One region of the Paraburkholderia sp. RL18-085-BIA-A genome, then DNA from elsewhere that is predicted to be linked to it. Evidence: predicted binding sites of a transcription regulator. Region 1 holds the regulator's gene; the other holds the start of a gene.

Region 1 (18,778 bases):
GGCACACACGGCCGGCGTGGCGTGCGACGGCTGATGCTCGGCAGCGTCGCAGAACATTTTCTGCGCATCGCCACCTGTCCGGTGCTGCTGATCTCCGGGCATTGCGCATCGCCTTGCGCAGACTTTACACAGGCTGCTGGAGCACTCGTCAAGGAGCCGTCATGAACTGCAAAACCCTGCTGGTGCATCTCGACAACAGCACTCATTGCGATGCGCGGCTCGACTACGCACTGCAGATGGCGGCGCGCCACGACGCGCATCTGATCGGCCTTTATGTGGTTTGCGAAGAACTGACAAGACCGCTCTTTCTGCATGAAGACCACATCTGGATCGCCAGCCGTGACGCGCAACACGACGCCAATCAGAAGCGCGTGCATGCGCGCTTCATCGCCGCCACCGGGCGTGCCGGAGGCAGCGCGGAATGGCGAGCGCCGGATGGCCCATCGGCCGAAACGGCGATTCTGCACGCGCGCCATGCCGATCTGCTGATCCTCGGCCAGGAAGACGCGGAGGACCGGAGCGCGTATATCGCGCGGCAGTTCGTCGAGGACGTGGTGATGGGTTCGGGGCGTCCTGCGATCGTGCTGCCCCATGCGGGACCGGCGAGCCCCCGGATGGAGAACGTCATGATCGCGTGGGATGGCGGCCGCGAAAGCGCGCGGGCTGCGACCGACGCGCTGCCGCTCATTCGTCGCGCCAGTTTCGTCACGATTATGACGGTGCAGCGTCATCCGCGGGACGGCGAGCCGACCGGTATCGACGTCGCCGCCTGGCTGGCGCGCCACGGTATCGAAGCGAGCTTCACTACCGCACCGAAGGCATCCGGCGTCAATACCGGCGCCATGCTGCTCAATATGCTGGCCGACCGTCATATCGATCTGCTGGTGATGGGCGCGTATGGCCACGCCCGGGCTCAGGAACGGTTGCTCGGCGGCGTCACGCGCACCATGTTGCAGTCGATGACCGTGCCCGTGTTGATGTCGCATTGAATGGCGCGGTGATACCGGGCCGGTGCTCTGGCGTTCCAGTTGCGGGGCAACCCGCACGGCGCACGATCACCCAGCCCGGCGGCACTGGCACTAAGCCTACGTTTCACGCACAATGAGCGCGAACATTCGCCGTTCGCACGATACTCCGGTGGTCCGCCGCCACGGCAAGCATGACAACCACGGAACCGGGATGCTCGCACTCCGCGCCTCCATGGCAACACATCGGGCAGCGCAACCTGTTCTTGTCGGCAGTTTCCGAAGAGGCCCCCATGGCCACTCGCGCTAAGACGCCCCCTTCGCCCGATCCCCACGCACGCGGGCGGCTGGCCTTGCACGTGACACAACCCACGTTCGCAGCCGCGGCGACGTTCTGTGTAACGCTTACCGCAATGCTGGCAACGCAACGCTGGTTCGATTCAACGCGGTTCCTTTGCGTCGCCGCCGCCCTTTTTCTGGCTACGAGCGCCTACATGCTGGCACGCGCGCGCCGCGACGATCTACTCGCGAGCGCAGAAGCAAGCACGCAGAGTAGTCAGTCCGGCGTGAGCGAAGCCCGGATGATGGCCATCATCCGGGCTTCGAAGGAGGCGATCATCACCATCGACGAACATCAGCGCATCGTCATCTTCAATCCGATGGCGGAACAGGTGTTCGGCTGTTCCGTCATGGATGCGGTCGGCGCGCCGCTCGATCGCTTCATCCCCGAGCGGTTTCGCGCGGCGCACGCGCGTCACGTCGAACAGTTCGGGGTGACAGGCGTGTCGGACCGGCAGATGGGCACCCAGCGCGTACTGTGGGGTTTGCGCGCCAACGGCGAGGAATTTCCGCTGGAGGCGTCCATTTCGCAGATCCCTGACGGCAACACACGCCTCTACACAGTGATGCTGCGCGATATTACCGAACGCGTCAAAGCGGAGCGTGCGCAACGGCAGGCGCGCGAAGAACTGCGTGAGCTTTCGGCCAACCTGCAAAAGGTGCGCGAAGAGGAGAAAACGCGGATCGCACGCGAACTGCACGACGACCTCGGTCAGCAACTCACTGCGCTCAAAATGGACCTTGCATCGGTCGAAGAGGCTCTGGACGCGTCAGCGGGTGCGCCAGTGCGACCACAATTGCAAAGCATGCGCCGCCTGATCGATGTAACGGTCGCCTCGCTGCGCCGCATTGCCGCCGATCTGCGGCCGGTCATGCTCGACGATCTCGGCCTGATACCCGCAATCGAATGGCTTTCCAACGACTTCACGAACCGCCACGGTATCGACGTGGAGCGTCACATCGACACTGGCGACGCGCGTTTCACCCCGGCCGGCGCGACCGCCCTGTTTCGCATCGTGCAGGAAGCGCTGACCAATGTAGCGCGGCATGCCGATGCCACGCGGGTCACGTTGAGCCTGCACGCCGAGAATCAGAACTTCGTGTTGCGCATCGCCGACAATGGCCAGGGCGCGCATCGCGCCGCCGATCCGGCTGCCAAATCATTCGGCTTGCTCGGCGTTCGTGAACGGGCGCATATGCTTGGCGGAGCCGTCGACATTCATACCGCGCACGGCAAAGGCTTCGCGCTAACCGTCACCATTCCGGCACAGACCGTGCAATTGCAGGAGATGCAAACATGACCCGCGTATTGATCGCCGACGACCATGCGCTCGTCCGCGACGGTCTTCGGCATATCCTGCAAGGCGCAAGCGGCTTTGAAGTGGTCGGCGAAGCGTGCGACAGCACCAGCGCGATCGCACTGATCCGCGAGCGCGCCGCCGATGTGATGGTGCTCGATCTGTCGATGCCCGGCCGTAATGGCGTCGAGCTGATCAAACAGATCAAGGAAGAAAAACCGGCGCTGCGCATTCTCGTGCTGACCATGCACGCCGAGCAGCAGTACGCGGTGCGTGCATTCAAGGCAGGTGCGTCCGGTTATCTGACCAAGGAAAGCGCGAGTGCCGAACTGGTGGCGGCCGTGACCAAAGTGGCCGCCGGCGGCGTCTACGTCAGCCTGGCGATGGCCGAGCGGTTTGCCCAGAGCCTGAACGAGCCGACCGATCTGCTCCCGCATCAGCGACTGTCCGACCGGGAGTTCGACGTCATGAAGCGCATTGCCGCCGGTCAAACGATCACCGAAATCGCGGCCGAACTCTGTGTGAGCAGCAAGACCGTCAGCACGTACAAGACGCGCATCCTCGAAAAAATGCAGGTGCCGCACGAGGCTGCGCTGGTGCGCTATGCGATGCGTCACAAACTGGTCTACGACGAGGAGGACGACATCTGAACGCCGCCGCAAACCACCGTTTGCGGGTGGCCCGCGACCCGATTCAAGCCAGGGCGCCCCGTATCCCTTCTCCGACCTGCCGCGCACCCCGCCCGCAGTTCACCCAGGGATCCGCCTGATCCGCTTCACTTTATTGTAGGAAACGCCCTACAGACCTTCCCACTTGCCTACTCGAAGTTCATTCCCCGCCGATTTTATTTTGGGACAGCGCGGCCGATACTTCGAGCCATGAACTCAAGCCCTGACCGCCCCGCCCTGCGTGTGTTTCTCGCCGACGACGCAGCGTCAGTGCGGCGCCGCATGGCCGCGCTTTTGGGCGCACTCGACGGCGTGGAGATCGTCGGCGAAGCCGAAGAGCCCGCTGCGGCGTTCGCGGCCATCGATACTGCGGCGCCCGACCTGGTCGTGACGGACCTGCATCTGAGCGGCGGCACTGGCATGGAGTTGTTAGCGCTGCTCACACAAAGAATGCCGCATGTGACTGTCATGGTGATGACGAATCGTTTCAACGCCTGGTTTCGCCGCGCATGCCTGATGGGCGGCGCCCATTACTTTTTCGACAAGACCAGCGAATTTGATCTGGCGCGGAACACGATCCAGCGGATCGCCAGCGAACATCGCACGCGCACCCTTCTCCAATCAGGAGCACATCATGTCTGACGTCGCCGCCTATTGCCCAATCTCGCCAGCGCCTGTCCGCCCACAGGCACCGCCCGCTCCCCAACACGTGCCGGCAACCGCGCGAGCGCCGGGCAAGAACGCACTGCGCTGCACGGTCTGCTCCATGCGCTCTATCTGCATGCCGCAGGGCCTGACGTCCGACGAATTGCAAAGGATGGAATCGCTCATTTGCCCATCGCGGACCATCAAACAGGGCGAGACGATCTATCGCGCGAACGATTCGTTCCAGAGCATCTATGCCGTGCGCGCCGGCTCCTTCAAGACAGTCGTTATGCACCGCGACGGCGGCGAGCAGGTAATCGGCTTTCATCTCGCCGGCGACTCGCTCGGGCTCGACGGCGTGAGCTCCGGCCACCATAGTTGCGATGCCGTGGCGCTCGAAGACAGCAAGGTCTGCATCATCCCGTTCCATCTGCTCGAAGCCATGTGCCGGGAAGTCAAGGCCGTCCAGCAACACCTGCACCGGATGATGGGCAGCGAGATCGTGCGCGAGTCGTCACAGATGATGTTGCTCGGCACGATGTCTGCCGAACAGCGCGTCGCGACGTTCCTGCTGAACCTGTCGGATCGCTTGAGAATGCGCGGGTATTCGCCGACAGAATTTCACCTGCGTATGACGCGCGAGGAAATCGGCAGCTATCTGGGAATCAAGCTCGAAACGGTAAGCAGGATGCTCTCCAGATTCCAGCGTGACGGATTGGTCGATATACGGGGCAAGGACATCCGGATCCTCGATCACGAGGGCCTTGTGCGGGTTTAATTGAGCTTTACATCAGGGGGTTGAAGCGCGATCCGGTTCACTGCCGGCAGCACCGCAATCGAGGGCCGCCGCGCCCCCAAGCGCCCCAGCCAGCCCCACCGGCTAACGAACGGCAAGCACGGCCGCGCCCGTCAACCTGCCATCGCGCAGGTCGCCCAGCGCCCGATTGGCATCCGTCAGCGGATAACTCGTAGTTTCGATTGCGAGACGCATTTCGGCCGCAATGCGCATGAAGCCCAGCCCATCATCGCGCGTCAGATTCGCGACCGACACCACGCGCCGCTCGCCCCACAACATTGCATACGGGAACGACGGAATATCGCTCATGTGAATCCCGCCGCACACCACCACACCACCTTTAGCGACCGCCCGCAATGCCTGCGGAATGAGCGCGCCGATGGGCGCAAAAAGCAAAGCCGCATCCAGTTCGTCGGGCGGCGCCTGCTCGCTGCTGCCCGCCCATGCCGCGCCGAGACGGAGCGCGAGTTGCTGGGCTGCGCGATCACCCGGCCGCGTGAACGCGTACACCGTGCGCTGCTGATGACGCGCGACCTGCGCAACGATATGGGCCGCCGCGCCGAACCCGTAGATACCGATTCGCTGCGCGTCGCCCGCCATGCTCAACGTGCGATAACCGATGAGGCCTGCGCATAGCAGCGGTGCTGCCTCGATGTCCGTGTATTGAGCCGGTAGATGAAAGCAGTACCGGCTGTCGGCGACCGTGCGCTCCGCGTAGCCGCCGTCGATCGTATAGCCCGTGAATCCGGGCTCGTCGCAGAGATTTTCCCGCGCCGACAGACAGTAGCGGCAATGCCCGCATGTGTGGCCAACCCACGGCACCCCCACCCGGTCGCCGACGACGAACCCCGTCACCCCCGCGCCGAGATCGGCGACCGTGCCGACAATTTCGTGACCCGGGATCACAGGCTGTTTGGGATGCTGCAGCTCGTGGTCGACCAGATGAAGATCAGTGCGGCATACGCCGCACGCACGAATATCGATCAGCAGCTGCCCGGGACCGGGCGCGGGATCTGGCACCTCCTGCTCACGCAGTAACGACGCGCTGCCGTCGAACACCATCGCACGCATAGGATTCTCCTCGAACCTGCACGGCCGGCTCCCACCTCACTTCGCGCCGACATGGCGGATCGAAAGCGGCGCTTCACCGGGCCGGCCCGCGAAAAGTCACTCGCAAAAGCGGAAATAACCGCTGTGCATGAGCACCGGTTTGGCACCGACCTCGTTCAGCAATTCCCTTGCTGCGTGTTCGATTGGATGCCGGTTCGAGTTGAATGCAGCAATCAGGTCGTCTTCGCGCAGCGAAGCGGCCCCGAAATGGTCTTCGAGCGCCTCCGCCGTGATCGCGCACTGTACGCGCGCGCCGTCCACTTCGGCCGGAAATGCGACGACGAGGTCACGCGCGCAATACTCCGGATGTTCCTCTGGAAAATGAATCTTCATGACCACCACCTGATTCCTTGCGCAGGATGCGGGGCTGGAGTGGCGTGTCTGCACACCTACGCATTGTCGACCGCCTTCGAGACGGCCCGCTCTGTGCGAGGTCCGCCTGTCACCAGCATAGGAGCTATGCGCGACACGTCAAATTCAGACCTTGCGCCCTGGTTGACCGAGGTCAACGGCGTTCTGGTTTGCGCCCCTACACTGAAGTCATTCCCCCTGCACAGGAGTGCGTGCCGTGAATGCCCCAACGCGCAGCTGCCTGGCGGCGTGTGCCGTGTTGGTGCTGGCCAGCTCTGCAGCGCATGCCGAGCCGGAGCCGACCGCGCTGGTCGATCAGCAACACTGCATGTTTTGCCACACGCGCGACGCGCCGTTTCTCGCGCCGTCGTTCCAGCAGATCGCCGAGCGCTACCGCAACGTGCCGGACGCGCAGTTCATGCTGGAGCATAAATTGCGGCTCGGCGGCAAAGCGCATTGGGGCGATATGGCGATGCCGCTGCCGGCCGATCGCGGCGGGCCGTTATCGGCGGAGAATGCTCATACCCTGGTGCAATGGGTCTTGAGTCAATGAACCATCTTTAAGTCACGATTGTCGCGGCCTGATTCAATTGAACGGGACCGCATGTTTCGGAGAATTTTCATGCGCCTCACGGTACACCTCGACACGTTCAATAGTGTCCATCCAATGGCATTTGCCATTCTCTGGCTCGACAAGGACACGCGACAATGGTCTCGCGAAGCTCACCTGGGGCTCGATCTGCCCGAATGGGGCGCGCTGCATGTGGATTACGGCAATACGCTGGTGTGCGGCCCGCATGACGCGACCCCCGTGTGTGTGCTCGAAGGCCTGGATCTGAACGATTGCAGCGGGCCGTTCGAAGGCGAGTCCGGGCGCGCGCAGTGGTGCGCCGAACGCGGCCGCGTCCTGATGTCCGGCCACTGGCATGTGCAGTGTATCGACAACGAGCAGGCACAGCCGGAACACAGCTTGTTTGCTGCCGGCGACGAAGCGTAAAGCGCTGACGTCATCAGCACTTCGAGGCAACAGTCATGGGACTTGCAACCGATCTGGACGGCGTCCGCCATGCTTACGGACTGTGTTTCGTACGCGCGCCGTGGGCCTATTTCACGCGCGCGCCACTCGACCAGCAATGGGGCGACGGATGGGAACGCTCGCCTTATGAAAGACATGCCGGCCTGCCCTACGACGACGCACCGCAGCAGATCCTGACCGTCGCGTTCGACGGGCCGCTGCTGCCGCCCGACGCCGGGTACGACGGTCGCGAGCGCAGTGTCAACGAGATCAATCGCGGCGAAGCTCCGTGGCTGCGCACGCAGGATTTCGTCAGCAACGCGCCGGTTCGGATCGCCGCGGGCGCGTCGCTCGAAAAATTCGTGGAACTGGTCGAACTGGCTGGAGGCCATGTATTTGCCCCGCTCGGCTGGGGCGCGTTACGGCTCGAGCCGAGCGGGCCGGCCCGGCCGCCGCGGGCTGTAAAGGGCGGGCATGCATGACCAGCGCTGCGCACCATCCTCCGCGCTTATGTATCGCCGTCGCCCGCTGAATTGAGCAAGCGACCTGACGGCGACCAATTCGATAGCACCGATGCAGTCATCGAATCGTCGGCAATCGCCAAGCCGTTTGAAACGTCGACAAAAACCGAAGTACCTTGAAGTCCAAATCTCAGGCGGCAAAATCGCCCTTCAATCTTTTTTATCGTCGCAGCGTGACCTTACCGGATGATCCGAAGGCGCGAACCGTTCCGACCATGCGCAGTTCCCGCAACAATCCGGTGCGTGCCCGGTTCGCACGCGGAGAAACACGTAACCGCCATCTGCGCCGCTCGACCGCCTCACGCCGGTTTTTGGTCTCCTCACAGTGCTTGCCTCGGCATGTTCAATGTGGTTACGCCTTGATATGAGTAGGTGCTTCTTTCAGGCGATATTCCCACACACCTCCACCTCCGTGGCGGCGTGTTTCATCCCGATTGTTCGATAGACAGGCAGTAGCAGCCGATCTTCGCGTTCTACCACTGCGGCAAAGATGCCTTTACAATCCAGCACTTCGATCAGACAACCGTGATTTGCGCCATGAAATACCTCCTTGCATCGACATTCGCGGCGGTCATCGCAGCAGCGGGCACGACCGCGAAAGCCGAAACATCCGGGGGCAGTGATGCAGCCAAACAGTTGTGCGCCATTGGGTATGTCACCGGCGTCGGTGGATCGGCACAGAGCGTTCGCGAATATCTTGCAGCCCCCGACAGGGACAAATATCGCTACCTTGCAGACAACCCGATCCGATGCCAGGTCTCCGACGAGGGGCGCGCGTCTGCCTGTACCGGCATCACAAGCCTTCGGAATGAAAAAGTCAGCGTGTACGACGACATCGACAGCATGACGATGGCCGTGGTCGCACGCGTGGAACTCGATCAGGGGACCTACCCGGTGATTATCGTTGTGCCAAAGCACGACGTGAAATGCGACGAGTGAAAGCCCTCACGACGCCAACCGGTGTCGATTTCTATGGGTGGCTTGGCCATGCCGAGTCGGGTGAATCCATCGCGGGATCTGGTGTGGCCGGCGGCGATTTAGAAAGGTCAACACACTATCATCGTCTCCCGGTTCGACTGTGTTGCTGATACGGCTGTAGGTAGGCAATCGGCACGCACCGATCCTGCTCACTGTTCCGTCTGCTGTCGTTCATATTCCTTGTGTTTCATCTGGAGATATTCCTGCCGATCCAGCTCGTGTAGTTGTCGCGGATACTGTTCAGTGGCGTCAAACCAGTTAGTCAGGCGTTGCTCCAGACGCTTGTCGGGCGAGTTGGAGAGCGCGCCAAGATAGGCATCTATCGCCAGGTAGTAGCGCATTGTATTGCGTTCCACCAGACCGCGAACTCCGCCAATATATTCAGTCTGTTCGGAGGACGGAGCACTGGCAGTGGTAAACCCGACCTTATCGCTGCCGATAGTCGCCAGATACGTTTTCATCGCGAGCCTCCCCGCCATGCCGTAACTATACGAGTAGGTCAGGTGCAGAAAGGTCCGGTCGCCACTGATGTCTACCGCTTCGAGCACGATACGGTAGTCCTTTGTGCTCAGTGGGCCGCTGTCGGCGTTGAGGACCACCTGGAAATATCCTGGGCTAGTGGGTGATGCGTGGTAATGGAATTGCACGCGGTAGGTGTCCGCGACTTTCTGCTCGACTTTTCTGCCTATGTTCACGCTCACGATGCTGCCGTTGCTGCCTGTCGAGGCGTGGCAATACTTGATATTAAGGTGCAGTATCAGCAAATCGCACCAGTTGGCAGGGCCGTGAACGGGGTCATTGAGCGCGCCGCTGACCGTGGCGAATGGGTAGTCGACGACGGCGTAAATGTCGCCCTTGAGCGCGGTCGGTGACTCTGCCGATTCAAGATACAGCGGGCGCCGGAACTGGTTATGTTCAAGCTGTTGCGACAGGCTCTCGTACTTGCCACGCAACCTCGAAGCATCGTCCGCCGCCAACGCGAGCAGGCCAAGGCACAGCCAGCATACAGCCAAGGTCGCTAACAACAATCTGAATGTGCCTCGTCTTTTCGTGCCGATGGTTTTAGCAATCGCGGCCATTTACGTGCTCCCGCCCCAAGTTGCTGGTACTTACCCTACAGCATACCCCGTCGATCATTGTCTGTCCGGGCCGCACACACGCAGATCACCCACCACTCCTGGGGTAATCGCCATTGCCCGAAGCGCCAGGCGAACGCTGCGCGCGGGCGACTAGAGGCTAGTCGGCGGATCTACTGCCCTTGGAACTTCACCTCATCAGCAGCGATCAGCGCGGTTGTCTGGTACAACAAGGCGGCGATCTTCGGTTTGCTGTTCGATGCCGCAACTGAGACCCCACGGGTTTTGTCGCGATAAGGATGGAAGGACGCGGAAGGTCCGATATGAGCAGGACTGCTTACATCACCAGTGAATAGAATGCTTGGGCAGTGATTCGCGCAACGCCATCGTCCTTCGTCTCCCCCTTCCTGATAAGGTTCGTCACTTCAATGCCAGACAGGAGGAGGCGGGCGCAACAGAGATTCTTCAACCCCAGCATCGGATGGGTATGTCGCTTGATCGCCCGATGATGTTGTTCAGATACTTATTCTGGCGAATCCCCACTGTCTGAACGGCCTGACCCTCAGGCGTACCCGCATCACGCCATCGAGCGCATCGCTGACCACCCAATCAACCGCATCGACGAACCGCTGGCCATGGAATGTGGAATTGTTGCTGCCGCCTTCCGTTCATGTCGAAGCCGTCCGTTAGCATCGCCGCTCCCTCCAGTAAACAACTTTCGCTACGGTGCCGGCCGCGCGCTTACCCTTGCTCCCTTGTTACGATGACTACACCTTCTCACCGCACGTACGTGCGTTCAAGACGGGATGCGCTAACGGATACGGAGAGAACCGTCTCGGGTCACGAGGAAAGATAAGTCAGCTGAGCGTCGCTTTAGCGTGCTGATTGACGCAGCGCATCGCCAGCAGCAGGAGCATCATAGTTGGATTCGCCCCGCCTCCCGTTGGCAGAACCGAAGTCGCAAGCAACTGGACATTGTCGACGCCGAACAGGTTGAGGTCTTTGTCCACCACGCCTTCGGCGGGGGTCGCACTCATGCGCGTGGAGCCGGTCGGGTGGAAGATGCCCTCGGAGCTACCGAGGCTTGTCCAGACTTCCTGCGGTTCAAGCGATTTCCAGGCACCGAGCTGAGCAAAATCGCTGGATTCCCAAGTTTTTTTGAATTGTTCAGCCGTCTCAATGACGTTCTGCTTGTCCTTTTCGGTCACCGACCAGCTGATTTCCGCGAGCGGCAGGCCGAAACGATCGCTGCACGTGGCACTTAGAGCGATGCGGTTGTTGCGAGAGGGAATCTGTTCGACTACCGCATGGACGAACAGGCGTGAATGCGCGGGAAAAAGCAGACGTTTGTTTATGAAGCGCCACCAGACGGCGCGCGCAAGCCAGGGAGCGTTTGCAAGCAAGTCGAGGATCACGCGCGGTGGCGGCAACTTACGACGCTGCAAATTGACGAAAATTTCCCGTAAAACATCGAAGCCACCTGGCTTTTCGACCTTAAACCCAATATGACAGAAACTTGGCGGCAAATGCCGACGCGCCGGCGATTGAGGCGCTAATTCGAAACGGATGTTGCGCATCGAACCTTTTGCGCCAAAACGAAATCCGACGATTCTGTTCAGCACCGCACCTTCGGAGGAGGCAATCTCCGCTACTTCCGTAGAAATATGGTCGGTGAAATAATGACCGAGTGCTGGCGTGACCGCGGAGACGGCTCCATCGTTCTGGCGGTCGATAAGTAGCGCCAGCCTGGTGGTTTCGATGGCGCCAGCAGCGACGATAAGTTTCTTGCCAGAGATAGCCAGCCTGTCGCCATTCGGCGAAACCGCACTCAGTCTGATGCCTTCCGCGCCAGTCTTAATTTCGACGACATGGGCGTTGAGCCATACTTGAAGATTCGCTGCGGCGGCAATGTCGACGTCCAGAAGAGTCGCGACATTGCGCTTTCTGAATTCCGGCCACTTGGCCAGACGGTTCACATGAACCTCACCGAGTTCGAAAGGGAATGAAGCATCGGAATAGGGGCCGGGCTCCAAGGAAAACAGCTGTTCAACCTCTCCGATAAACGGAATAAGCTCTTCAAGCGAAATCGGCCAGTGCGCGTTGCAGAGGTCGGAATCCTGGAAGGGAATGAGGGCACCGCCCCATCGCATGGACGTACCACCCAAGCACCGGAATCGCCCGTGGGAAGCGCCTCTATAGAACGTGCCGCGCTGCACGACCTCATTGAGCGGATGCAGGTCCTCTTCCTGGCGCAGTCCGCCAGTTTCCAGGCAGATGACGGTTTTGCCGGTCTTACGCGCCAACAGTACGCTGGTCGGTAGGCCAACAGTGCCTGCACCGATGACAATGAAATCGGCTTCCCGCGAAAGCACTCCCTGGCCCTTCAAATCATTGAGCATGGGTTATCTCCTCCACGAGCCTGGCATATTGCGGCAACCGCGAGACTTGGGTCGTGCTCACGATAATCGCCCCGCTGGTGTTGCGGAGCAGGGCCTGACGCAGCACCTCCGTCACCGAAAGTGGGGATCCTTCTCTGCGGGAGGCCGACACATAGCCGTAGGTGACCTGCAAGGGCTTGTCGTAACGGGCCAAAAGGTCAGCCTCACGCGCCGTTAGACTGTCGTGCACCTGAACGAAACGCGTGAGTTCCGAGCCCGTGGCGAGAAAGGGTTCAAGCCTATCGGCAGTCAGTGCCAGGCCGAATGTACGCACCTTTCCCTCGCGTACAAGGGTCTCCAGCCATTTCAGCCATTCATCCGTATTGAGCAGGGGCAGTTGCGGCTCGTGTAGGGTGTAAATGTCAATCCAATCACGATTGAGACGGCGCAAACTTCCTTCGAGCGCCTTCTGCGCACGGGCGACTGAAAAATCCACGGTCGGACTCGAAATGGCCTTGATGAAGCGTCCTGTCGCTTTGCGCAGGAATATAGCGACACCGCCTTGCTCCTCGCCGCCGGGCGAATAGATACCGACCTTAGTCGTGATGGTGACTTCGGGTCGTGCTTTCAGAACGGGGCCAAGGTCGCGCTCGGCCAAGCCAAATCCGTAATAGGGAGCCGTGTCGAAATGGGTGAAGCCGGCGTCCACCGCTGAAAGGAGCAGTCGACGCCTTACCTTTTCGGAACCGCTGTTAAAAAGACTGGCCGTGCCGAATATGCATCTTGAGACAATGATGGGTGTCCCGACCAAGTGAACGCTTTGCACGATAAGCTCCGGCTAACAGACTTGTCTTTTTCAGATGTACAGGCATAAGTGTTCTGGTGCAAATAGCTTGTATCGACAAACTCCTGCTGATATCAGGTCACGATTTCATGGACAGAACTGCGGGGTGGCGGGCATCACGGACGCGATGCCGAAAACTTGTCAAAATTACGGTCGCTGATAATCGCTTCCGGTGTTAGCACGGTTCGCTTGCTCTTGTCATGCATTCAAGAGAAGTCGACGATTGCGTACCTAACACGTCGTAAATGCCGGTGCCTTCCGCAGTGGGCGTGTTTGCGTCGTGAAAATACGCACCGCTTCCGTTGACACATACATTACCGCTTGACTCCACCCATGGATCGGTCCCGATCGATACCGCACCCAACGCAGGGCAACCGCTCCTCACCATCGCGTTGTTTCGAAAGACGTTGTACTTCGGCGCACCCACGTCGTCGCCAAGTATGTCGCGAAGATGTGGGTATTTCCCATAAGCACTTCCAAGATACGGGACGCCTTTCAAGTTACGTCTGAGGGGCCCGTTGGGATCGCTGACCCACTCTGCCTGCCATGTCACGCCTCGGTCATCGATACTCATTGCTGGCGCGCTGTCGATGAAAACGTTGCCGACTATAACGTTGTCTCTACCTCCACCCACATAGATGGCCTTGGAAACGCGCAGGAAGTAATTGCTAGCGATGTAGGTCCCGCTTATCTGGTCGTCCAGATAGATCCCTCTTACGTCCCGCGAAGGTACGCCGATGTCGTGCAGAAAGTTCCCACTTATCACATTGCCGCGCTGCGTCCAGTCCCGCCCCATGTAGATCGCGCCGGCATCGCTGGAATCTTGAACCACGTCGTAGATCTCGTTGGAGCGGACAACATTGTCATTCCCCTCTATCTTCATCGCCATATGAGCGGCATCATGAATGCGATTTCTCTCCGCGACGTTTCCCACTCCCGACAATTGAATTCCCGGTCGGTAGCTATAGTTCCACCTGCTATAGTCGTAGATGTCGTTACCTGCGACCACTGACTCGCCCGGCGTCAAAGTGCCCCGATCTCCCGATGAAACATATACCCCCCCGTCTCCAACGGCGTGAATCCGGCAGTTGACGATCTTTATCCTTCTCCCCGACGCATCAATTGCGCGCCCCCCAACATTTCTGATCGTCGCGTTTTCCACCCGAATATCCTCTGAATCCCTGATGACTATGGCCGGTCCTCGCGCCAGTTCGAAGTCCAGGCCGTCCAACTCAACATGGCTCGCGCCGTCCAGCGTGATCAAGGATTCAGCGTCCGTTATCTCAGCGCTCGACACATCGTCAGATGGCGGCCAAAAAAAGATATGACCGTTTTTAGCGTCTAGCACCCAGTCGCCTGGAGAGGCCAGTTGAGAAGGCACGTTCTCCAAGAAGAATCTTCCCCCGATCCGCAAAGGAAAGGACGGCTCATCGCTAAGCACAATACGGCCGGAACTGTTTTTCGATGTAAGGACGGGCATCGCTTCCATCGCCCAGTCATAGGAGAAATAGCCTACCGCGAAGATTCCCGGATCGATTGTCAGGCGATCCGGACGCGTCGGCATCGCATAGAACGCCTTACGCGACTCCGCGCTAAGAGCCGCGATGACCGCGTAGCCACTCTTTGGCCAGCGAGCCAAACGCATTCGCCGTTCATTGAAGTAAAGGTCAGTGTTCGCCACGGCGGCAGAGTTGTTCCAACCATGACGCCGTAGGTCATGCAACATGAACGGCGTTTCGGAAAAATCGAAGACGCGGACAGCCGGTCTCGACGACAGCGGAATACGGGGCGCCTCCCCTTGCCGCAAAGGACGAGACCCGGTCAGCTCTCTACCTCCACTAATTCGAACTCCGCCTGGATTCACGGCGTATATCCGCAACGGGGGAGTAGGCAATCCCGAAACGCTGCGGACAATGCGGATTGGGGCCGAGATTCGATATACGCCATCTAGAAGCGCAATCGCAACAGGCTTAGTCTTCCTTGACTCGTGGTATTGGGTTGCCCTCTTTATCGCTTCTTCGATCCCCGCGAGGGGCCCGCTGCGACTACCAACCTGTGTAGTCAGACCCGACGCATCATTGCTCCCGTGCACAGCGACGTATAGCGTGAGGCCGTTGCCGCTTGTTCCATGTAACAAGAGAAAGACAATGGCTAATGATTTCATGCAGTGGAGAGTTCTGCGTGTCATGGTGTACCAGCCATCCGCCACGTTATTAGGCTCGAACTTGCACGGCGACGCTTGTGGATGCCGGAAAAGAATCAGATGAAGCGCTGCTGACCTCACTCGCAGTGGCTGGTGTGCCTTCGTCCTGGAACCGCGCCTTGTAAAGTACCAACACCAACGAAAGCATCACCACTTTGTCATACATGAAGATCGCACCATTGAATTGCATCGAAAGAAGAAGAAGGACAATTTCTGGAAAGCCGCGGCGCAGCAAAAGGATCGTCAATACTAGAACCCCTCCAACCATACCGTATAAGAGGAACATGTTGATCAGAGCATTATCACTCGCACCCGTGGCCATACCCGTCGCAGCGATAACCTCGCTCGACACCACCTTTCCCAAGTACTCAGACGGCACACCAAGCAGGTACCCTTGTTGCAGAGCCTCACCCACCGCCTGTAGCGGGTATATCAGTCGTCCGAGGAATGACACGTCTGAACCCTGCATGATGTCGGTAAACCGGTCGCTCAACATGAAAGCGGCGCCTGACAGGAACAGAAGGCTGGCCAGAATCAGCCCGGCGCTCTTCCATAGCGACCGCTTGCGTGTCGCGAACAGCATGAGAACGAGAGCGACGATCCCGCTAGTCGTCTGCGCCAGTAAGACTGTCGCCATCGCCACACTGACAAACGCGATCCTTCCAATGCCACTTTCGCCAATTATCTTGCGACTGACGAAAACCAGACACAACACAACGAACCCAAGATAGGACGGCTCCGCATACGTCGCAGCCGGTCGTATCTCTGTCGGGATGCCGTGCAGATGTCCGAATTCCAGCCAACATGATGCCACCGTCCAACAGCCGTCCAGACTTATCGGTCTAGGAAAATAGGTGTAGGGGACAAAGAATACTCCGCTCCGACCAAACTTCAGATCGATTGCCTGCAACATTGTGATCAGCAGTAGACCTATATTCGTTATCCATAGTCCACATGCAATTCTTGCCTTGCTTGCAATGCCGAACTCTACCTCCACTCTCGCCAGAACAACGAGAACCAGGAAGCAGGCGGCCTCTCGAATGGACCGATACAACGCGCTGCTCGTGAAATCGCCCGGAGAAAAGATAACAGGCATCACGATCAGCACGGCGCCGATGAGACCCAGTGCGAGCCGAAGCGGAGTTAGCTTCTTGATCGAGTAGACCAGGGCCAGGATAAAACACGCCCCTGCGACCGACAAGTGAACCGAATATCCAAACTGGAGCGAGAAAGCGCAAACCGTTACGGCCAGCATCGCCATCAGACTTACATTGACCGGTCGAGGACTTGTTGCCAGCCGGGTATTTCTGTCGGGGAGCGTATTGGAAATTCGCATAGACGAGCAAGCCTCTTAGCGAACGATAGTTCGCATCCCTGGGAGAGACGGCCGAAGACGAGCCGCCATAACTTTCGCCGATATGGCACGGACCCATTGCTACCAGTTCCTGGACGCGATCAATGACTTCACGCTGCTGGCGACAATGGCGTAACCGGCATCGTTCAGATGTACCGAGTCTGAGCGCAAGGAGGTCGGCGGAATGTTGTTCTTGTAGTCCGCAACACAATACGGCAGCGTTCCACATAGAACTTTTGACATGGTCCATCTTGACCGTCAAGCTAGCTCAAACTTCGAAGACATGGATCATTTCAATATTCCTGTCGGCTCGCCACAAGCTCTTGCGGAGACTAGACGTCGCGCGACGTAAGTCGCGAAAAGCGGCTCGAAACGACTAAAGTTGGGCCGGACCATCATTGATAACCGGCACGCGCGCCCTGGGAGCGCTTATTGACCGATACTGACTTCACAAACCGAGCGTATCTCTTTGTGCAAGCTTACGCGGGTGCAATAGCCCTCGCGACGAATAGACGGAAACTGCCAGGTCCTTGTCCGGCGGGAAGGAATCCCCGGTAGAATTTGCGCGTGCCGTTGTCCATGGCGCGCTTCGGCAAGAGTTTGTCGTCTCCCGCACGCATCGAGGTCTGTACCATTCTCGAAGATCGCGCTCGTTGCACTTTTTCCTGGTGTCGTCAGTTTCGAGCCAACTCATGAGGGTACCGGCAATGGATACTAGTCCGACCGGCGGTTTCGGGAAACGCCTGAAGCGGCGCATCAAGTGGCCGCTGATCACTGTCGTCGCGTCTTTGCCCGACCCCGTGCAGACGATGCTTTTCATTCCGCGTATCCGAAGGTTCGCGCAACGTGTGCCGGTTCTGAAGGTCGTCTATACCGGCTGCTATCGCACGCATCCGATCGACAAGGCGCTTGGCACGGATACTGGCGACATCGAGCCGCCCGAAGCCATTTACGGCTACGGCCTGGAGGCAGGCAGTTTTCCCAATATGGTTTCGCAGCCGAGCGTGGTGCGCTGCGCGCTGCAGCAGCTCGGCGACTTGCGCGACCATGCGTTCATCGACATAGGCTGCGGCAAGGGCCGACCGATGATTGTTGCGACCGAATTTCCGTTTCGCCAGGTCATCGGGTACGACTTCGCCGTGCGTCTGGTGGACGTCGCCAATCGCAATGCGCAGATCGTCGCACGGCGCTTCCCTAGGCGCGTGCCGATGCGCGCCTACGTCGCCGATGCGCTCGAGTTCGACTTCCCGCCCGGCAAACTCGTCGTGTACCTGTTCAATCCATTCGGCCTCAAGACCATGACACGGCTTCTCGCCAACCTCGTCGCTGCACACGAGCGTGGATCGGTCGAGGCGTTCTCCGTCGTTTTATACCATCCGGTGTGTGCAGACGTGTTCGATTCGTCGCCGGTGCTTGTACGTCACTACTGCGCGTCGATGCCGTATGCGGAAGAAGAAATCGGCTATGACGCGGTAACCCATCAGAATGTGTGCATCTGGAAGACCAGGCCGCGCATGTAGCGCCGTGAGGTCTGCGGCAACCGCGAGGCGCTCGGCGCGACGATAGGAAAAGACGATGGAAGAACGCAGCGTTGGTCGAGTCGCTGCGGTTGGGAAACAGAGAGCAAGCCTACGGTATCGGCTCGCACCGATGCTGGCAGTACATTATCAGCGCCCTCAAAGTGATTGCGACAATGTCGAGGGAAGTCGTTCGATGCTCCACTTCGGGCGTTTGCCAGCGCGTAAGCGACGCTTCGAGGACTGTGCGCCATCGCACGTAGCATCGTTTGATGTGAATGCAAGATGCCAAACAGCGCGCGACTGCCAAGGGACGAAAACGGCACAGGTATTGCACTTTACCCGGCGGGATATGGTAAGCAAAGCAAGGCCTTAGAGGAAGATATGAATGCACCGGTTGAAGATATCGAGGTGATAAAAACGCCTGAGAGTTTTCAGGCGTTGCGTAGCGAATGGCAGGCGCTGTGGAGCCGCTCGAAAGGACGGCATCACGAATCGTTCGCCACTTGCTGGCTGACATGGGACTGCGTAGCGAAGCGGATGGGGCGATCGCTTCGCATCATCACCGCACGCCGCGATGGAAAGCTCATCGCGGCGTGGCCGCTCGTTCGCACGCGCAAACGTCTGTGGACCGTGCTGCGGCCATTGAGTCCCGAATCCGCTGACTATACGACGGTGCTTGTCGATCCAGACCATGCCTCAGATCGACTGATGGAGTCG
Region 2 (12,876 bases), on a different contig from region 1:
CCAAGCATTGCAGCAGCGATATGTTAGTTGACATGTGTGCCCCTTTTTCCGTCACAACTCTTTTCGCCCGTGGAGTGGCGGCCAAGGGCGAATAACACAGCCTTTCTGGATTAGAGGCAACGCGCCTGGCCGCAAGAAAATTGTTGTTCCAGTAGACGATGCATGGCCACGGGCGTCCTCCGTGGTCACAAGCCCACAGGAACGGGCGCGCGTCCAACAACACTCAGGCGTACTTGTCGGCCAGAACGTTGACATGGATGACCGCTGGTATCCAGGAAGCTGCCCTCGAGGAACGGAGGTCCGAACGACGATAGTGGGGTCGATCATCGCCCTGGCGGTCGGCGCAGACTGGCACTCCCAGATCGGCGACCACCTGGGCATCCGTCCTGAGTGCCGATGGATCGTACGAATGCATTCGCTCTTGCGCGAGGGCGTCGATCACACAGGATGCGCCGGCAAGCGCACCCGAAGCAAGCCGGGAGAACGAATTCATGACTTGGGCCTTCCGAAAAGGATAGGCATTTAATATCAGGCGCTCAACAGACCCTTCGCGAGCTGAAACGCAGCGTCCCGAAACGGAGCGCAGGTACACTGATTGCTCACGCTTTGCTGCCACAAGCTGTGTGCTGTCATCGTCTCTCCGGGCATTGCATCGAACCAGTCCACGACATTCATCGCGCATGTTAAACGACCTCTGGTACAAGAACGCGATCGTCTACTGCCTGTCGGTAGGCACTTACATGGATGCGAATGGTGACGGCGTCGGCGATTTTCAGGGCTTGATGCGCCGGCTCGATTACCTGCAGGGCCTCGGCATCACGACGCTCTGGCTGATGCCGTTTCAGCCTTCGCCGTGCCGCGACAACGGCTACGACATTTCCGACTACTACAACGTCGATCCCCGCTATGGCACCCTCGGCGACTTTGCCGAGTTCACGCACGCGTGCCGGCAACGCGGCCTGCGGGTGATGATCGATCTGGTGGTGAACCACACGTCCGATCAGCACGCGTGGTTTCGGAGCGCATGCCGCGATCCGGAGTCGCAGTATCGCGACTGGTACGTGTGGTCGAAGAAGAAGCCTGCGAACGCGACAGCCGGCATTGTGTTCCCGGGCGTGCAGAAATCCACCTGGACTTACGACAAGGAAGCGGGCCTCTGGTATTTCCACCGCTTCTACGACTTCCAGCCCGACCTGAACACGGCGAACCCGCACGTTCAGGCGGAACTGCTGAAGATCATGGGCTTCTGGATCCAGCTCGGGGTATCGGGTTTTCGTATGGACGCCGTGCCCTTCGTGATCGCGACAAAAGGCCCACAGGTGCGGCAGCCCGTCGAGCAGTACGACATGTTGCGGACCTTCCGCGAGTTCCTGCAATGGCGTAAGGGCGATGCGATCATCCTCGCCGAAGCAAACGTTCTGCCCGACACCGACATGCAGTATTTCGGCGACGAGGGCGAGCGTCTGCAGATGATGTTCAACTTCCAGGTCAATCAGGCCACGTTCTACACGATGGCGAGCGCCGACACTGCACCGCTCAGGAAGGCGCTGCGCGTAACGAAGCAGCGCCCGGCGACAGCGCAATGGGGCGTGTTCCTGCGCAATCATGACGAACTTGACCTGGGCCGTCTCACGCCGGAGCAGCGCGAGACCGTATTCGCCGCATTCGGGCCGGCGCCTGACATGCAACTTTACGAGCGTGGCATTCGCCGAAGGCTCGCGCCGATGCTCGACGGCGACCGGCGTCGCCTCGAACTCGCGTATAGCGTGATGCTCACGTCGCCAGGAACGCCGGTCTTTCGTTACGGCGACGAGATCGGCATGGGGGACGATCTACGCCTGCCGGAGCGCGAATGCGCACGCACGCCGATGCAGTGGTCGACCGAGCCGCACGGCGGATTCACGAAGCATCCCAAGCCGGTCGCACGGGTCATTTCAGGCGGCCCATATGGCTTTGAACGCGTGAACGTCGCGAGCCAGCGCCGCGATCCAGATTCGCTGCTCAACTGGATGGAACGCCTGATCCGCATGCGCCGCGAAGTGCCGGAGATCAGCTGGGGCGATTTCTCGATCCTGCGGATATCGCGTAAGGACGTGCTCGGCTTGCGCTACGACTGGCGCAATAACTCGGTGGTGTGTCTGCATAACTTCAGCGCGGCCGCGTGCACGGTCAGTTTCAAAACCGGGACAGGCGATCCAGGCGACGCGCGGCTCGTCAACCTGCTCTCGGATGAACACAGTCAGGCCGATGCAGCCGGACGGCATACAGTGGTGCTCGAGCCCTATGGCTATCGCTGGTATCGCGTGGGAGGTCTCGACTATCTGCTCAAACGTAGCGAGGTCTAGCAGGCCGTCGGTTGAGGCACACGCTGAGCGCGCATGAAGTCGACCGCCTCGCCATCACGAAGCTGGAAGTAGCCTTCCGCCATGTCGCCCGACGTGCCGCGCAACATCCCGCAGGCTGCGTCAGTGCGCGCGGCCATCGCCGGCCGATGAGATCATGAGAAGTACGTGCCCACGCCGCGATTTCCCCGACCTATGCGTCGAACGGCGACCTGATGTCGGTGCCCGCAATAAACCGGGCCAGACGATCTTGCCTTCAATCACACGGCGGGTCGGCGCACTCGCGAGCCGCCCGTCAAGGATCCGCAACACTCCTTATTTTTTGATCGAACGCGTCCACGGCGCGAAGCGGCTCCGGTGCGTTCGGAACCGCGGGACAGAAGTCGGCCGTAAACGGGCGATCATCCATGCGATTTGAACGACCATTGTGGAGCCTTAACGAAACGCCCGTAGCCCATATGCACCGGAGCGAATGTGTGCTGATGCGTCGCGAACTATTGGAGTCAGCACCGGCCAATCCTGATTCGTTGAATGACATCGATGCGGTCTGAGAACGGTGCCGTTTCGGTCTTCGTCTGCTGCATTGGCTGGCCCGCAACGCAGTTCAAGCCGCAAGCAGATAACCGGTCATCGACGGTCGTGCGATCCGGGGCGGAAATACGCACCAGCGGCCGTCGTCGTGCCGAAAGAAAAAGATTGAACGCGAGCCGCCTGGAGCCGATGCCTCGACATGGACGTAAGGCCGCTTGTCTTTCTGCATACGACCAAACTGGACTACATGGATCCGCGAGGTTGGAGCGGGGGCGAGCCACTTTTCGACCAGATAATGCAGGGATTTCTCGGTGGTGTTCATGACCCTCTCCTTCGACCGCGCCCCTCGGTCACGCTGTCGGTAACTCAAGTGCGGCGACAGGAGTACGGTGCGAAGGGGTCATCGCAGAGTAGAGCGAACAAACGATTTATGATAGTTAATGTTTTTAACAATAACGATAGACCAAACGTTATGTATATCGGGTCCAGTAACTCGGGTACTGCTAGCCGTTCCGGCCACGCATGTCTGTCAGATGCACGGAGATGGTCAAGCCGCACGCAGTCTGAGCGCTCGCAGCCTCGCCGTGAGAACCAAGTTAGTACTCTCTCGAAGCATGAGCGGCCTTTCGGCGATAACCACTCCATTACCGCGGAAACCGTCAACTCGGCTGCCGCCGACTTGGGTTGGTTTAGTGCTGGCCATATACATGCGCACGGCGCTGGAGAGTATTGCTGCGGTGCCGAAGCGCTTGTGCGCGACGCAGGCTGCCTGGTCTCATCAGGCTGAAGGCGGCCAGCTATGGCTGTTCGAAGAAATGATGCGATGGCTTGCTTGCCAACACGAGACAGTCGCGATGCCGCCAGGAGCTATCGCGTTGATTTGCATGGAACGCAAACTGATTGCGCTCTCGCTCGCCGGAACCTTGTCATACTCGGCGTGGAGAATTATTCAGAATCGACCTCGTAGTAGTATCGATTTTTGGCTTCGGAAAAAAAGAGAGGCCGGAAAATCTGTAAGGTTCATGACATGGATAATGCCGCCAAAGACGCTGTTGACGCCCGAATTCAGCCGCACCAAGCAATTGCCGAGTTTGCCAGGGTCCTCTGGCACCTGCGCGCAATTCTGGCGATGCTGCTGATAGTTTTCCTCATTTTGTCGGTCGCCATGTATTACGTTGGGGGGGCCGTCGATGCAGCCACGCGCACACAATCATCCCTAGGTCAAACTTTTTACTTTTGCGCGGTCACGGCGCTGACCATCGGCTTCGGCGACGTGGTACCGACCACCACGCTTGGTCGAATCGTCGCGATTTTGCTTGGATTTCAGGGCGTGTTGATAGTAGGTGTGGTAACTGGTTCCGCTGTTTATGCTATCCAGGTGGCTGCGCAACGGGCCGGTCTACTACCCCGCTAGGCGCGGATGACCGCTGATCTCCAGTAAGCAGCCGTTGATGTTGGTGACTCAAACGTCCGCAGCCCAATTCGGACGATCCCGGTGGGCGGGGCCCGCCTGCGACTTTTCTGTTGCATTTCGCATTCGGCTTCTGTCGTAGCATTCGCTCGCTCCTGAGCATTGCTCTGCACTCCGCCTCTTCGGATCTAGCGGGTCGCCTCGCCGTCAGTTCTGTTTGACGAAACCAGAATTGACTACAGGTTTATGTAATAGCCGCCCATGGCTCCAATGCATACCATCAATGCAAAGGTAGGACACTGAAGCTCCCCTGGAGTTATCCGTGGCGCGTTGGGACGGATGTCGACACGCTGAAACGCGATTGAGCTTAGCTGTCTTCCCCGTTTAGAGGCGGGTACGGGTGTCATACGCGCGGGCACCGCGTTACCCATCCTCGATCACCCTTTAGAACTCAAGCCGAGCCTTCTTCTGAGGTAAGCCGTTTCCGTTCATGCAGCAGGGCGCTTGCTGGTCGAGCGTCCGTCGAGGTGACTCACGATGGAATCGAAGGCACTTGAACTGTCTTGGGCTTTAGTTTGCCTTCAGTGTGTCATTCCACTCATTCCGATCCAAGCGGATAGTCCTGGTTAGTCTTCCGGGGGAGGGTTCGCGCGGAGACGCGCTCTTGAATTGTCGTCTGCAACATGAGGAGCATGTGAAATGAAACACCTGAGGCTGCGATTCCGATCAACTGACCGCGGGTAAAGCGCGATGAAAACCAGAACGAGCACGCCGTCTTCGAAGGTAGCTATAAACGTAGGCAAGTTCGACCATACGGTCCTCGTGTTGCAGGGTGGCGGCGCGCTCGGCGCGTACCAGGCGGGCGTGTACGCAGGCCTGGCCGAAGTCGGACTCGCACCCGACTGGATTGCCGGCGTGTCGATCGGGGCGATCAACGCGGCGCTGATCGCAGGCAATCCGCCGGAGCGCGGCGTCGAACGGCTGCGTGAATTCTGGGAACGAATGTCAGCGCAGGCGTCGTTCATGCCGCCGGCGTCGCTTGACCCCATGCGGCCACTATTCAACGTCATGAGTGCGGCGTCAGCGGTCACTTTCGGCGTCCCGGGCTTTTTCGTGCCACGCATGCCGCCGCCGTTCATGGCTGCCGACGGCAGCATGGCCGCGTTGAGCTACTACGACACCAAGCCGCTCAGGACAACGCTCGAGGAGCTGGTCGATTTCGATCGGATCAACCGCAAGGAGGTGCGCCTCTCGCTTGGCGCGGTCAGTGTGCGCACCGGTAATTCCGTGTATTTCGACAACTGGAAGATGCGGATCGGCCCCGAACATGTGCTGGCGAGCGGTGCGCTGCCGCCGGGCTTCCCGCCCGTGGAAGTTGACGGCGAACTGTACTGGGACGGCGGCATCGTATCCAATTCGCCGCTGTGGTACGTGGCCGATGAGGATTACAGAATGAGCGCGTTGATTCTGCAGGTCGATGTGTTCAGCGGCGCAGGCGAGTTACCGCGGAACCTGCAGCAGGTGGCAGAGCGCGCGAAGGACATTCAGTATGCGAGCAAGACGCGCTTTAACTCGACTCGCATTAGGGAGCACGAGGAGTTGCGCGCATCACTGCGGCGCGTGCTTGACAAGCTACCACCGGAGATCCGGTCCGATCCCGACGTGCAGCAACTCGCGGCGGTAAGCACTCGGGGGGCGATCGCGCTGGTGCACTTCATCAACCGCCACAACACGCGATCTTCCGACTTCAAGGACTACGAGTTCTCGCGGGCGACCGTGACGGAGCTATGGGAAGGCGGGCATAGCGATGTACGCCGCTCGATTGCCCATCCGCAATGGGGCACTGCGATGGAGCTGGCCCATGGTATTCGCGTCTACGACCTCACCCCTTTAAACACTGTGCAACAGGAGCACACACCATGACCGAAGCCGACGTGAAAGAGCGCGCGTTTGCGATGCCGCTCACGAGTCCCGCGTTTCCGCCGGGTCCGTATCGTTTCGTCGATCGCGAGTTCCTCACCATTACCTATCGGACCGATCCGGACGCATTAGCCGAAGTGATACCCGCCCCGCTGGAGATGACGGATCCCATCGTCAAACTCGAATTTATCCGGATGCCCGATTCGACCGGCTTTGGCGATTACACGGAAAGCGGGCAAGTGATTCCGGTCCGATTCAAGGGACAGTCGGGCAGCTACGTGCACGCGATGTTCCTCGATGACGAAGCGCCGATCGCGGGTGGACGCGAGATCTGGGGCTTTCCCAAGAAACTTGCCTCGCCCGAGTTGCGCGTCGAGAAGGACACGATCGGCGGCATCCTGAGGTACGGCCCGGTCCCGATCGCGCTGGCGACGATGGGTTACAAGCACCGGCCGCTGCCACACGACAAGATCCTCGAGTCGCTATCGATGCCGAACTTTCTGCTCAAGATCATTCCTCACGTGGATGGCACCGCACGCATCTGTGAACTGGTGAGCTACTACTGTGAAAACATCACGATAAAAGGCGCCTGGGAGGGCCCCGCTGCGCTGGAACTGTTCCATCATGCGCTCGCGCCCGTCGCGTCGCTGCCGGTGCGCGAAGTGATTTCCGGTGTGCACATTTTGACGGATCTGACGCTCGGGTTGGGCACTGTCGTCCATGACTATCTTGCCAAGTGAGGAGAGCCAACATGAAACTGCAAGGCAAGTCCGCCATTATCACGGGCGCGGCCAGCGGCATCGGCAAGGAAATCGCCATTACCTACGCACGCGAAGGCGCGAAAGTCGCGATCGCCGACCTTAACCTCGATGCCGCTAACGCGACAGCCGACGAAATCCGTGCCGCGGGCGGTCAGGCGCTCGGCGTCGCCATGGATGTGGCCAACGAGGACGCGGTTAATGCTGGCGTGGCGGCAGCGTTCGCGGCGTTCGGCGGCGTCGATATTCTAGTGAGCAATGCCGGTATCCAGATTGTGCATCCGATCGAGGAATTCGCCTTCGCCGACTGGCAGAAGATGCTCGCGATCCATCTCAACGGAGCCTTCCTCACGACGCGTGCCTGTCTGCGGCACATGTACCAGTCCGGGCGCGGCGGCAGCATCATCTACATTGGGTCGGTGCACTCGAAGGAGGCCTCGCTGCTCAAGGCGCCGTACGTGACCGCCAAGCACGGCCTGATCGGCCTGTCGAAGGTGGTCGCCAAGGAGGGAGCGAAGCACGGCGTGCGCACCAACGTGATCTGTCCGGGCTTTGTGCGCACCCCGCTGGTCGATAAGCAGATTCCGGAGCAGGCGAAGGCGCTGGGCATTTCGGAGGCCGACGTCATCAAGAACGTGATGCTCAAGGAGACCGTCGATGGTGAGTTCACGACGGTACAGGACGTAGCGGAAGCTGCGCTTTTCTTCGCGTCGTTTCCATCCAACGCGCTCACGGGCCAGTCGCTGATTGTGAGCCATGGATGGTTCATGGAATAACCAGGCTCTGGTCACATTTCTATCAATGGCCCGATGGCAGGCGCCGGCGATCCGTGGACGAGATAGCTGCGGGCAAGCTCGTCGTAGCGGGTGGAAATACGACGAAAATGCTTGATCCGATTAGAAAGCCGCTTGATCACATTGCACGTACGATACGAGCCGCGGCGCTCAGTGCGGCGCCGTGCGGTTGTCGCTGGCATCGGCACGAAGATCCGCAACCGCACGTTCCGCGCGAGGGGGATCACCGCCTGACTTAAGAAATGGTGGCACGCCAGATGCAATGGAAGGCTCCCAACGAAGCCGAACTGAAACGCCAGCGCCCGTCTAACCGAGTGCACAAAATTCCAGCTTTACCGTCGCACTTCGATGTCCGTAATTTGTTGACACGCGTGCGCTCGCGCGATCGCGAAAGCAGCAGCAAGCCGCGGCGTACGTCATGCCTGGATATGGCACATCGCGATGCCACGTAATCCGTTTCAAACCAAGGAGAACCCGATGTCGGAACACGTATACAAACTGATCGAACTCACCGGCTCGTCGACGCAATCGAGCGACGACGCTGTGCGAGTGGCGCTAAGCAAAGCGGCCAAGACCCTGCGCAACATGCACTGGTTCGAAGTGACGGAGTCACGCGGACACATTGAGGAGGGCGAGGTCATGCACTGGCAGGTTACGCTAAAGGTCGGGCTGCGCCTGGAGGACTGAGGGGCGTCCGGTAGTCCCGAGCGCTGCGAATTTGCCGCGTTCGGGTGAAGCGTGGCCTTCAAGATGGCGCAATACGCCGCTACCTTTTCGGCGCCCGTGGCGCTCAAAAAAACCAGCGAGAAGGTCGATTGATTGTATTCATCGACGAAACCAGCATCAGTAAGCCGCCCCCATGAGTTCGAACTTAAACGAACTGCATTTCACGGCTCGCACCAAACTCAAAAGCGCACAGCACCGCGCAGGAACACCGCTCCGATGGTAGTCGAATAACCCGTTGATAAGGTGCAGATTCCCCGGACCGCACTTCCCACAGCAGACTGCGAATTGCCCCGTGAGATGAGCCTCGGCGCCAGCGGCGAAAGCCGCGCTTTCCGCATGCCGCATGTAAACCCATACAGTCGAACGATCCCGGCGCTGGGAAACCGTGAATCCATTAAGCGAATCCCGCACCACACCGTACACACGCTTCGCTCCCGCATTTACTTGAAGTCACGACACCGAGGTTGACGAACGAGATCGATGGCCCCCCTCAATGTCGTGGCGATTACACCATTTTTCGTCGCCAGAATCCGTGGCAGTTTGAAGTAGGCGCGATTCGTTGGATGACAGCGATCGTCAAGAACCTGGCTATTCAGCCAATTCAGCCGTTCGCTGTCCGCATTGGTGGCATGGGCCTCGAATAGCTGCCTGCGAAGCAGTTCGATCTCGCTGGCAGCTTGACGAAGGGTACCCGCCGCCTAACCCGTCACGACTTCCGCCAGTGCTCTTAGATGTTCATGATCAACAGACATCGCCAGTTCTCTCATGTACATGCAATACTTCCAGGCCTTCGTCGCCGACCAGGGAGATGATGTCGGGGCGTGCGTTTCATTGCCAGCCGCGTTCGAACATTGGTACCCGTCGCGAATTGGGGCTTTGACGCGTCCATGCTTTCGGTCCTCCCTGTATCGCTCCAGATGCTCGTATAGGGATGAGCCGTGCGTCGGTATGAGGCCATTTATCAGCGGCGGTACGGCAAAGGGAAAGGAGATCTCTACCGAGGTGAAGAGAACAGCGCTTTTGGGGGCCACTGGTCCGCCGGAAGAGCGTGCCGCTCCGGTTCATTGCGATATAGAAGCGGACTCCGGCAGCTACTTTCCGGCCTGACATCGGCACCGGCAGATGTCACTGATGCTGGTATGCATCTCGTGGCTTCGGTATCGCAGGTAGTTTCGCGTATTGAAACGCGGGCATTGCTTTGAGTGCGTCACGCGTCGCCCCGCGCAAAACGAGCTTGCCATCGATGAAATCCAGTTGATCGACGGGAACCGCCACATCGTGACGAGGTATTCCAATGAATCCCCGTGCGTCGATAATGGCATACGAAACCGACTTGTCCGGCGCAACGACGATATCGTAGACCGTGCCTACCTTTTCGCCATCCTCGTTGAATACGGGCTTGCGGAGGATCGAACGCTTGATGCTCCACCCAGAGACGATAGCATCCGCTTCCGTAACCGTTATTCCGATCGGCTGCTGGCCCACCACCTGCGCCGATGCTGCCTGCGCGGTAGCAGCGGCACAAGCGGCAAGGAAAACAGACATTAGCGCTTTTGAAACCATGTTATTTCTCCAAGACGAGTTGCTGAATCGGTTGCTGTGAATTGCCCGGCTGGACGTTCATCCGGCCCGCGGTTACATCGAGGTCCGCAGTGCAATTACCAAGGCATAGTGACTGAATTGAACGGTTCATAGTGCCAGGTTCTTGATGATAGTTGGCGGGGCGAAGGGCGGCTATTACATGAATCTGGAATCAGCCGCGAGGCTATCTGCGCTCGACGCATGTTGAGCAACGAGGACAGGCACCTGGACGTGCCTCGGATTACATAAACATGCAATGTTTTGGCCGAGCACAACGTTATATGTTGTTTCTGTGGGCGCTTGATCAAAGCGCCGCAATAGCTGGCCAAAAGCGCGTATCACCGCCTCCGAAGATGCCGTCTGTGTGGACGGTATGGTGGGTAATTGAATGCGCGGCGGTAGTCATGTGGCATCGCGCCGCGCGTGCCGGCGAAGCTCAACGGAGAACATGCCTGTGACAACTGCGGCGGCGTCGATTGCGCGCTGTGCGATGCGAGGCTTTCATTTTGAGGCAAAAATTAGATGGGTCGGGCTCAGAGGACGATGCCTGTTTAGCGTCGCATTAACGCATTCAAACAGGGTTCACAGATATGAAGAGATTATTTTTCATCCCCATTTTGTCGGCATTGTTCGCGTTTGCCGGTGCGGTCTTCGCGCAGGCCGACGATCAGTCGGATCCGCAGGCGCTGATCAAGACCGCGACGCAGCAGGTGCTCGACGAGGTGCGCACCCGGGCGATCGAGCCGGACGATATCCCCCGCATCATGGATATCGTGAACAGGGACATTCTTCCTTACACCGATTTTCGCCGCACCACCTCGCTCGCGATGGGCCGCTACTGGAGGACGGCGACGCAGGCGCAGCAGCAGCAGGTGGTCGAACAGTTCAAGATTCTCCTGATCCACACGTATTCGGGCGCGATTGGTCAGCTCCGTCCAGACCAACGGATCGACTACCCGCCGATACACATCGCTCCAACCGATACGGACGTGGTGGTGCGCACGATCGCAACCAGGAACGGCGAGCCAGCGGAGATCGACTATCGGCTGTATAAGACCCCCCAAGGCTGGCGCTTATATGACCTGAACGTGCTCGGTGTTTGGCTGATCCAGACATATCGCCAGCAGTTCAGCGACAAGATCCAGCAAAGCGGCGTGGACGGCCTGATCCAGTTTTTCAATGAGCGCAACGAGCAGCTGGCCTCGGACAAGCGCAACTGAACCCGTTGCAAGACGATTGAACGAGCGTCCGGGAAAGACGCTGGACTACGAAGCGCCAGCCGAACTATTCCAGAAAACTATTGCATCGACCGGTTGAATCCGCCCCTTTCAACGGCCGTGAGCGACAGCCACAGGCTTCAGAAGTCCACATCCGCTTGACGTTGGAGTACGGACTTTTTTGTGCGCCCACAATCGGTGCGGACGCACAAAAAGGGCCGTAGTTCGATGCCTTGTGGTCCACGCAGCAGTCCACGCAGCAATATGGTGGACGCTATCCGAAGGCGGGAGCTGATCCGCGAACGCGGTGCCAACTTCGGGCCAGCCCCGGTCGAAAACGGCGGCCAGCGGATCAGCGAGCGCCCGTCGCCAACTGGAAGCGCCACCGGTCGAGATTCTGCGGATGGTCCACCGTCGCTTTCTGTATCTCGCCTCGAATCAGGTGGCAGATGGTGAGCTGTCCCTTGAACGTCTCCAGTATTTGCACGAGCCTCACGCGCTCCGCGTGGCCTGAAAATCCCAAATCGAAATAGATGACGCGGCGCCGCGTGTCCCCGGTCACGAGACTGTCGCCACCGCCGCCGCCCGAACCGCCGGCGATCCCCATCGCCGGCACGTCGCGAATCGCCAACTTCCATGAGAAGCCGTTCTCCGCAATCCACTCCCTCGCATCTTCGTCGCTTTTTATCGCCTGGAGCGCGGCGGGCGGATGGTTGGTTGGGTCCGTCGCCATCAGATACCGGTACGAATGCCAGATCCTGAACGTGTTCGAGGTCGGCTTGAACGCATACATGTCCTTCTCGACTTCGTCGACGAACACCCATTGCTGCGCCAAATGGTCGTACCGGAACCATTCGATGCGCTCGTTCCATTGCAGCACCGGGCTGTCGATGTCCGTACCCGAGAGCATGCCAAACCTGCGTGGCTTCACGTTGATGCGAAAACTCAGATCGAAGTGATGGCCGGCAGGTTCCGTCGAAAGGCGGCCTCCGACCGTCGTAATTCTCTCGTAGGGAATCGACAAGTTTTCGATGGTCATTTTTGCTTTCATCGCATCTCCGGTTTGCGCTCCCTTCATGCGCAAAGAACAACCGGGCAGCGCTTCTTATTCCTTCCGCAACCGCGCGGGAGATTTCAAACGATGTGGAATAGCCCGCGATGACGAAGTGTTGTGTCAGCAGCCAGGGCGAACCAGTCGCCCAGACCAGAATAGGGTCAGACATGCTCAACTCATTCATTTCCCGGCGGCGTCTGTTGGCGGCGGGGTCCAAGGTTTCATTCAGTGTGCTGGTTTCGAAGATTGCGTACGGCGCGAGCGATCTCGACGCCGAGCCGGCCCCAAGCGTGGCGACGAGCGTCGTCCCGGCATTTCTCGGCTCGTCGCCCCAAACGCTGCCGCCATTGCCATGGGCCGAAAATGCGCTCGAACCGACCATTTCGGCGCGCACCATCGGCATTCATCATGGCAAGCACCACCGAGCCTATTTCGACAATCTGCACAAGCTCCTTGCTGGCACGCCGCTCGAAAACGCCTCGCTCGAGCAGATCATCATGCAGTCGCATGACCAGCTCGCGTTAGCGGACGTCTTCAACAAC

Evidence for each region. The regulator FNR, encoded in region 1, switches genes on or off when oxygen is low (the NO sensors DNR and NnrR bind a similar motif). The targets are predictions, from matches to a motif close to TTGATNNNNATCAA.
Region 2: the regulator FNR is predicted to act here: its motif matches at 3,749-3,762, upstream of P0D89_RS34085 (potassium channel family protein).

Annotation. Positions count from the first base shown of each region.
Region 1 is NZ_JARESU010000086.1:8,510-27,287, forward strand. It holds gene P0D89_RS36120 (universal stress protein) at 1-165, shown strand, start outside; gene P0D89_RS36125 (universal stress protein) at 162-989, shown strand; gene P0D89_RS36130 (PAS domain-containing sensor histidine kinase) at 1,259-2,605, shown strand; gene P0D89_RS36135 (response regulator) at 2,602-3,252, shown strand; gene P0D89_RS36140 (response regulator) at 3,481-3,912, shown strand; gene fnr (fumarate/nitrate reduction transcriptional regulator Fnr) at 3,905-4,693, shown strand; gene P0D89_RS36150 (zinc-dependent alcohol dehydrogenase family protein) at 4,796-5,782, opposite strand; gene P0D89_RS36155 (DUF1488 family protein) at 5,879-6,163, opposite strand; gene P0D89_RS36160 (c-type cytochrome) at 6,390-6,725, shown strand; gene P0D89_RS36165 (DUF3564 domain-containing protein) at 6,795-7,169, shown strand; gene P0D89_RS36170 (hypothetical protein) at 7,205-7,669, shown strand; gene P0D89_RS36175 (hypothetical protein) at 8,246-8,647, shown strand; gene P0D89_RS36180 (hypothetical protein) at 8,836-9,765, opposite strand; partial or broken gene P0D89_RS36185 (IS6 family transposase) at 10,100-10,299, opposite strand; partial or broken gene P0D89_RS36190 (transposase domain-containing protein) at 10,320-10,452, shown strand; gene P0D89_RS36195 (GMC oxidoreductase) at 10,620-12,161, opposite strand; gene P0D89_RS36200 (aldo/keto reductase) at 12,151-12,966, opposite strand; gene P0D89_RS36205 (right-handed parallel beta-helix repeat-containing protein) at 13,160-14,710, opposite strand; gene P0D89_RS36210 (hypothetical protein) at 15,198-16,448, opposite strand; gene P0D89_RS36215 (class I SAM-dependent methyltransferase) at 17,249-18,061, shown strand; gene P0D89_RS36220 (GNAT family N-acetyltransferase) at 18,344-18,778, shown strand, end outside.
Region 2 is NZ_JARESU010000075.1:880-13,755, forward strand. It holds gene P0D89_RS34070 (hypothetical protein) at 224-493, opposite strand; gene P0D89_RS34075 (alpha-amylase family protein) at 681-2,345, shown strand; gene P0D89_RS34080 (hypothetical protein) at 2,947-3,195, opposite strand; gene P0D89_RS34085 (potassium channel family protein) at 3,901-4,287, shown strand; gene P0D89_RS34090 (patatin-like phospholipase family protein) at 5,035-6,207, shown strand; gene P0D89_RS34095 (acetoacetate decarboxylase) at 6,204-6,944, shown strand; gene P0D89_RS34100 (3-hydroxybutyrate dehydrogenase) at 6,956-7,738, shown strand; gene P0D89_RS34105 (hypothetical protein) at 7,750-8,019, opposite strand; gene P0D89_RS34110 (dodecin) at 8,234-8,443, shown strand; partial or broken gene P0D89_RS34115 (thiamine pyrophosphate-binding protein) at 8,669-8,920, opposite strand; gene P0D89_RS34120 (hypothetical protein) at 8,947-9,126, shown strand; gene P0D89_RS34125 (PRC-barrel domain-containing protein) at 9,608-10,045, opposite strand; gene P0D89_RS34130 (MlaC/ttg2D family ABC transporter substrate-binding protein) at 10,654-11,283, shown strand; partial or broken gene P0D89_RS34135 (IS30 family transposase) at 11,259-11,380, shown strand; gene P0D89_RS34140 (hypothetical protein) at 11,633-12,331, opposite strand; gene P0D89_RS34145 (superoxide dismutase) at 12,625-12,876, shown strand, end outside.